Linked DNA regions of Roseiconus lacunae. The protein of the gene in region 2 interacts with the protein of the main gene of each other region in a pairwise test. Links are inferred from orthologs where the notes say so. Each region holds a gene or a part of one and is shown on either strand. Other genes may lie near its edges. The genes, in order: tpiA and pepT.

Region 1 (3,320 bases), 600 kb from region 2 along the record:
CGGCGATCGAGTCGACGTGTTGACGGACGGTGGAGCAATCGGCGATGAGCGTTTCAGCCATCGCTCCGCCTTCGCGTTGCCGCATCTCGATCAAATCCGTCGCCGCGGCCGCGACGACCGCACGGATTTGATTCCACAATTGGTTGTCGTTTTGTCGGCTGTGATCACCCGACAGGACACCGGGGAGCGAGACCAACGAGGCCGTGCTCAGGGTGATGTGATTGCCAGAGATACCGCTCTCTTGAATCGCTTGCTGACACTGACGCAAGTAATCGGCCAGCACCGCCGCGTTGATTTGAACGGGGGTCTGTCCCCCGGCACGTTCGAGCGAAACGTTGACGTTGATCGCACCACGATGCAGGTGTCGGCGTAACTCGGCTTCGATGCGGGCGTCCAAAGGCGAGACCGACTCGGGGCTGCGCAGGCTGCACTTGAAGCCGCGGTGGTTGACCGCCCGCAGTTCGATCGTCACGGTTCCGAGTGCACTGTCACCTGTCGCTCGGCCCTGCCCGGTCATGCTGGACACCGCGAACGCGCGCGAACTGTCCGTTGAATCGCTCGAGGCGTTCTCGGCAGACTGGGCGGCGGGGGCAGACGTCATCGGCAAAGTCTATTCGTCGGAAGAATCAGTTTCGGCTGACTCGGTTTCGTTGGTCGCGTCGGCAGAGTCTGCGTCGGCAGGTGCAGCGTCACCGGTAGTGGGGGCAAGCTCGGCCGATGGGGTTTCTGTTGCCGCTTCGTCGGACGCGTCGTTCTCGCTCGCATCGGTGTCTTCCGTTGTGTCATCGGCGGCGGTCATGTCTGCGTCACCGCCGAGGAGACCGCTGTCGAGACCTTCCAGTCCGCCAAGACCACCGAGTCCACCCGCTGGTGCACCTTCGGAGCCGGGGGAGACCAACGCCGGGGGCGTTTCGAGGTCGAGGTCTTCATCAACCGAAGCGACCGGTGGGACGCCGAGGGTGTACATCGCGACCGCACAAACCAAACCCCAGATGATTGCCGAAACGGCGGTGATCAGGGTGAACGTGTCGCCCGCTTTACTTCCGAAGGCGCTTTGTCCGCCGGGGCCACCGAGGGCGCCGGCGAGTCCACCGCCTTTGCCGCGTTGGACGAGGATCAGCAGGATCAGGAAGAGCGAAAGCATGAACATCACCCATCCGATCGCGGCGCTACCAAGGGACGCGAGCGGAAGAGTGTGCAGCGGGAGGGCATCGAAAGGCATCGAGACGGCACAATGAATTGAATCAGTCATTGGATCTCACAGTCCGTTTAGGTTTGGTTTGTATGGTTTCGTCAAAAATCGCCGTGTGACATTCCGTTGATCAACCGGCGTTGATGATAGCGACGAAGTCGTCGACTTTCAGGCTGGCGCCACCGACGAGTGCTCCGTCAATATTCGGTTGGCCGAGCAATTCCTTGGCATTACCAGGTTTGACGCTGCCGCCATATTGGATTCGCATTTGGTCGGCGACTTCACCGGAGAACAGCTCGCCGAGCAGTTGACGGATAAACGCGTGGACTTCTTCGGCTTGTTCGGGCGAGGCGGTCTTGCCGGTGCCGATCGCCCAGACCGGTTCGTAGGCGATCACAACACCGGGGGCGCGTGCTTCGTCGAGGCCTGCGAGCGATCCGCGGACTTGGGTACCGACGACGTCTTCGGTTTTGCCCGACTCGCGGTCTTCCAATGTTTCACCGACACAGACGATCGGGATAAGGTTACCGGCAAGGGCGGCAGCAAGTTTCTCGCTGACTTGCTGGTCGGTTTCGCCCATCAACGCGCGTCGTTCGCTGTGGCCCAGAATGACGTAACGGCAGCCGCAATCAGACAGCATGGCCGCGTTGACTTCGCCGGTGTAGGCACCATCGTCGGCGGGGTACAGGTTTTGTGCGCCCAGACCGACGGCCGAGCCGGCGAGAACGTCGGAAGTCAGATGCAGGTAGACCGAAGGCGGGCAGACGGCGACTTCGACATCGGGGTTTTCGCCCACCGCGTCGCAAACGCCTTTGGCAAGCGAGGCCGCACTGTCGGCTCGCAGGTTCATCTTCCAGTTTCCGGCGATAATGGTTCGGCGGCTCACGCGGTGGTCTCCGGCAATGGTGAAACGGTTTTTCCGAGTAGTTCGGCGAGGCTTTTCATTTGTTGAGCAAGCTCGGCGTACTGCTCTGGCAACAATGCTTGCGGCCCATCGCTCTTGGCGACTTCGGGGCAATCGTGGACTTCGACGTGAACGCCGTCAGCCCCGGCGGCCAGTCCGGCCAACGCACAAGCGGGAATCAGTTCAGGTTTTCCGGTCGCATGCGAAGGGTCGACGATAATCGGCAGGTGGCTGAGTTGTTGGACCAGCGGGACCGCAGCGACGTCGTACAAATTGCGGGTCGCCGGATCGAATCCTTTGATACCGCGTTCGCACAAGACAACGTTCGGGTTGCCTTGGGACAGAATGTATTCGGCGCACATCAGCAGGTCATTGACCGTTGCTGACATGCCACGTTTGAGCAGCACGGGGCGCTTCGAGGCGCCGACTTCGTTGAGCAGCGCGAAGTTTTGCATATTGCGAGCGCCGATTTGAAGCATGTCGGCGTACTCGGCGACCAACTCGACCAAACGCGGGTCGGTGACTTCGGTGACGACCGGAAGGCTGTGTGCGTTGCCGACATCACGTAGGCGTCGCAAACCTTCTTCGCCGAGGCCTTGAAATGCATACGGGCTGGTCCGCGGCTTGAATGCACCGCCACGGAGGATGTTCGCACCCGCCGCCGCGATCGACTCGGCGATCCGGTGCATGCGGTCCTCTTCTTCGACACTGCAAGGACCGGCGATCAGGCCGACGTGGCCGCCCCCGATCTTGACTCCGCTGACGTCGACAACACTGGATTCTGGGTGGGCTTCGCGCGACGCGAGCTTGTAGGGTGGCAAAACCGGTACCACTTTGGCAACGCCGGGGATCGCACGGATGGATTCGACCACAATTTCCGACTCATCGCCAATAATTCCGACGATGGTGCGGAACGTGCCGCGGCTAAGGTGGGCTTTTAGGCCGAGCGATTCGACACGTTGAATGACGTGGTCGATTTGTTGCTCGGTCGCACCGCCCTTGAGGATCAAAATCACGGTGTTTCAGAGGGATTATGAGTTACAGAAGTGGGGCGGGAATTCGATCGAGCCACAGAGTTTAGCTAGACGGTGCGGTTTTCGTCGAGGGCAAACATGGATTGTTCCGCTTGTCTCCCCCGCGATCAGCCACTCCATCACTTCGCCGCGACACTCAGCAGACGTTCACCCAGCTACGATTGGGGCCGAAAACCGCGTGTCGATGGTG
Region 2 (3,293 bases):
ATAGTCACTGATGCCGACCAGGTCACCGTCGTCGTATTGCTGCTGAACCTGATCCCCGGTTACCGACATCTTGCCAGGTTTCGCCAGCATTTTGGTCGCCAAGTTCAATCCGCCGTTGAAGCGAACGGCGCTAAAATTGGTGAGCAAGTCTTGCAGGTCCAAATGCGAATCGACGCTGTATCGATTCCTTGGCGACCGATAGCCTTCGTTGGAAAACCAAGCCGGGATCGAAATGCCATAGCGAAACGCGGCCAGTTCCATGAGTGGTAGATCGAACGATCGCCCATTGAACGTCACCCACTGCGGCCGCTTATAAACTTCCCAGCCCTTCCAAAAATGTGCCGTGATCACGTGGCTGCGAAAGTTCGGCTCGTCCAGCGAGACGATGTCCAGCAGTCTGAAATCTCGGTCGACTTTTGCGATCACCACCGCGATCGGGACTTGAAAGGTATGTGGAATGAACGTCGAGCCTTTTTGTTCGAACAGTTCTTCCTGGTATCGCGCGATCGCATCGCTGGCCGACAGCATCTCGCCGGGGTAGCGAACTTTTGAGATTAAGTTGCCGTCGGCGATACTTTCGCAATCGAAAACTAAATGGGAAACTTCTTCAGGCATCCAAATCCACCGAAACCTTCACCGCAATCGAATCATTTCGCGAATCATTTCGCAACGTTTCTTAGCTGGTTGAGATTCGGCCCTCATCTCTCGCTCGGGAAAAACACGATTTTCCAGAGTACTTCGGCAGAAAAACAACCGGCTGTTCGCCGTTGCCATCATATCTTGGTCCTGCGCATAAGATACCCGGCAGACGCCTGCGAGTGCCGTTACAGCTTGGTTGACCGTCCCGACATACCCTGAAGACAGTCCGTACCCTAAAAAAAGTCTGGCCGCCGCACGGCATTGTCCGATCGATCCTACTTCACGACCCGAAATTTCCGCAACCATGTCCTTATTGAACCGTCAACGACTCTTGGATCGCTTTCTACGGTACGTCCAAATCGCTTCGACTGCCGACCCGACAAGCGACGGCTACCCCAGCAGCGAAGGCCAGCGTGAATTAGGCAAACTCTTGGCACAAGAGCTTTCCAAGATGTCCGCCGTCGACGTTCATCAAGACGAACATGGTCTGGTTTATGCCACGATTCCGGCAACGGCGGATGCAAAAAACTTGCCAGTCGTCGCCCTGCTTGCCCACATGGATACGTCACCGGATGCCCCCGGCGACCGCGTCCGCCCGAACGTGGTCGAGTCTTATGACGGTGGTGAGATCCAACTCGAAAGTGGCGAAGTAATCACGCCGAAAACTTGCCCCGAACTCGTCAACCTGGTCGGCAAAACACTGATTACCACTGACGGTACAACGCTGCTCGGCGGCGACGACAAGGCTGGAGTTGCGATCATCGCCGAAGTCGCGCACACGCTGATCGAGAACCCCCATCTGCCGCACGGTGAACTGAAGTTGGTGTTTACCTGCGACGAAGAAATCGGCCACGGGACCGACAAGATCGATCTCGACAAACTTGCCGCCGACGTCGCTTATACGCTCGATGGTGGCGGCGAAGGCATCATCGACGTGGAAACATTCTCTGCCGATGGGGCCACGGTACATTTCGTTGGCGATAGCATTCATACGTCGATCGCAAAGGGCCGAATGGTGAACGCCCTTCGTGGTGCGGCCGACTTTATCGCCGCGCTTCCACGCGATTCAGACTCTCCTGAAGCCACCGAAGGTCGACAAGGGTTTATTCATGCCAACACAATCACCGGCCAAGTCGGCGAAGTCACACTGAATCTGATCCTGAGATCGTTTGATACGGCCGACCTACCGGGCTATGCCGATCGGCTCAAGGCAATCGCCAAATCCGTCGAAAGCGATTGGCCGGGACTGAAAGTCATCGTTGACACACACAAACAGTACCGCAACCTTGGCGATGGACTGGCCAAGCTACCCGAGTCGATCGACTTGGCCGTCAAAGCGTTCGAGAACCTTGGCCGCCCTTACAAAAAAGAGATCATTCGTGGCGGGACCGACGGAAGTGTCTTGACCGAGAAAGGACTGCCGACACCGAACCTTTCCAGCGGTCAACACAATATCCATAGCATCCGCGAGTTCGCCTGCCTTGATGAAATGATCTCCGCAGGCGATCACCTTGTCGAACTATTGAAACTCTGGTCACAGCAACGTCGCTAATACGTCGTGACGATTCCTCTTGATAACGCCCCATGAAAGTCCGGACCTCGCCGCCTGCGAAACTGAATCTGTTCCTTGAAATCCCTGCCAAACGCGAAGACGGCTTTCACGAAATCGATACGGTCATGACCGCGATTGACCTTTGTGATGAATTGTCGGTCGAATCGATCGAAGAGCCTGTCGTTGAGTTGTCCGCGCATTGGCTGCCTTCGCTCGAAACGATCGCAAGCGAACTTGCGATCGATCCGCAGAGCGTCGAAGCGAAACAATTGCTGGCAATCCCCGAAGACGGGCGCAACCTTGTCGTCGCGGCCCTGCAGGTGTTTCGAAAACGTTTTCAAATCGAGTCGGGATTCCGGGTCGAGTTGGGAAAGCGGATCCCTGCCGGCGCCGGGATGGGTGGGGCGAGCAGTGACGCCGCCCACGCAATTAGCTGTGCTGCCCAAATTCACCAGTTTTCCAGTGATCACGACGGATTGCACGAGATTGCGGCTTCGATTGGCAGCGATGTGCCGTTTTTCTTACCGTTGCCGCCTGTTTCTCAGATAGCTTCGGCCTCAACGAATGGCGAGACGACACGTCGGCCGAGGGCGTGCCATGCGTCTGGGCGTGGTGAGATTCTTCAGCCAGTTGACATGCGCACAGATCTTTTTTTCGTTGTCGGGTATCCACCGGCGAGCCTTGCGACAAAAGACGTTTATGGCAGGCTTCGTGTGCCCGCCGAGCCGATCTCTTCGAAAGGCTTTCTTGCGTCACTGCGCGCTAATTCGTTAGAAGATCTAACATCGTTGATGATCAATCGGCTGAGCGAACCGGCTTTAGAAATTCGACCGGAGCTGAGTGAATTGTTGGAATCCCTGTGGAAAAGTGGTCTCCAACCGTGTCAACTAACTGGTAGTGGGTCAGCATGTTTTGGGATTGCACGTGATGCGGAGTTCGCGCAAACGGCATTGAAACAGCTTCGAGCGAACCAATCCGTTCCGGCGCTTTGGCGCGCGACACGGAGTGTTGCAGCGGCCGCGACCATCGAAATCGATCCAAGTTAAAGCGACGACATCAGAGAGGGAGTTGAGATCGTGGAAATCACGGAGATCCGAATCAA

Evidence for each region.
Region 1: the proteins of pepT (region 2) and tpiA interact in binary tests that used the Escherichia coli proteins (3 or more experiments, as listed by UniProt). The link is inferred for Roseiconus lacunae from one-to-one orthologs.

The regions. Positions count from the first base shown.
Region 1 is NZ_VSZO01000001.1:843,822-847,141, reverse strand. The notes cover bases 201-3,197. They hold tpiA (triose-phosphate isomerase), read right to left. Parts: upstream 2,079-3,197; coding sequence 1,323-2,078; downstream 201-1,322. Other genes in these bases: aroF (3-deoxy-7-phosphoheptulonate synthase), read right to left, coding at 2,075-3,112; secG (preprotein translocase subunit SecG), read right to left, coding at 611-1,252; FYC48_RS02935 (YicC family protein), read right to left, coding at 201-601. Also shown: more of FYC48_RS02935, read right to left, coding at 1-200. UniProt on the Escherichia coli protein: Involved in the gluconeogenesis. Catalyzes stereospecifically the conversion of dihydroxyacetone phosphate (DHAP) to D-glyceraldehyde-3-phosphate (G3P).
Region 2 is NZ_VSZO01000001.1:1,441,324-1,444,616, forward strand. The notes cover bases 98-3,067. They hold pepT (peptidase T), read left to right. Parts: upstream 98-943; coding sequence 944-2,191; downstream 2,192-3,067. Other genes in these bases: FYC48_RS05410 (3'-5' exonuclease), read right to left, coding at 98-615; FYC48_RS05420 (4-(cytidine 5'-diphospho)-2-C-methyl-D-erythritol kinase), read left to right, coding at 2,224-3,067. Outside these bases: more of FYC48_RS05410, read right to left, coding at 1-97; more of FYC48_RS05420, read left to right, coding at 3,068-3,237; FYC48_RS05425 (SpoVG family protein), read left to right, coding at 3,268-3,293. UniProt on the Escherichia coli protein: Cleaves the N-terminal amino acid of tripeptides.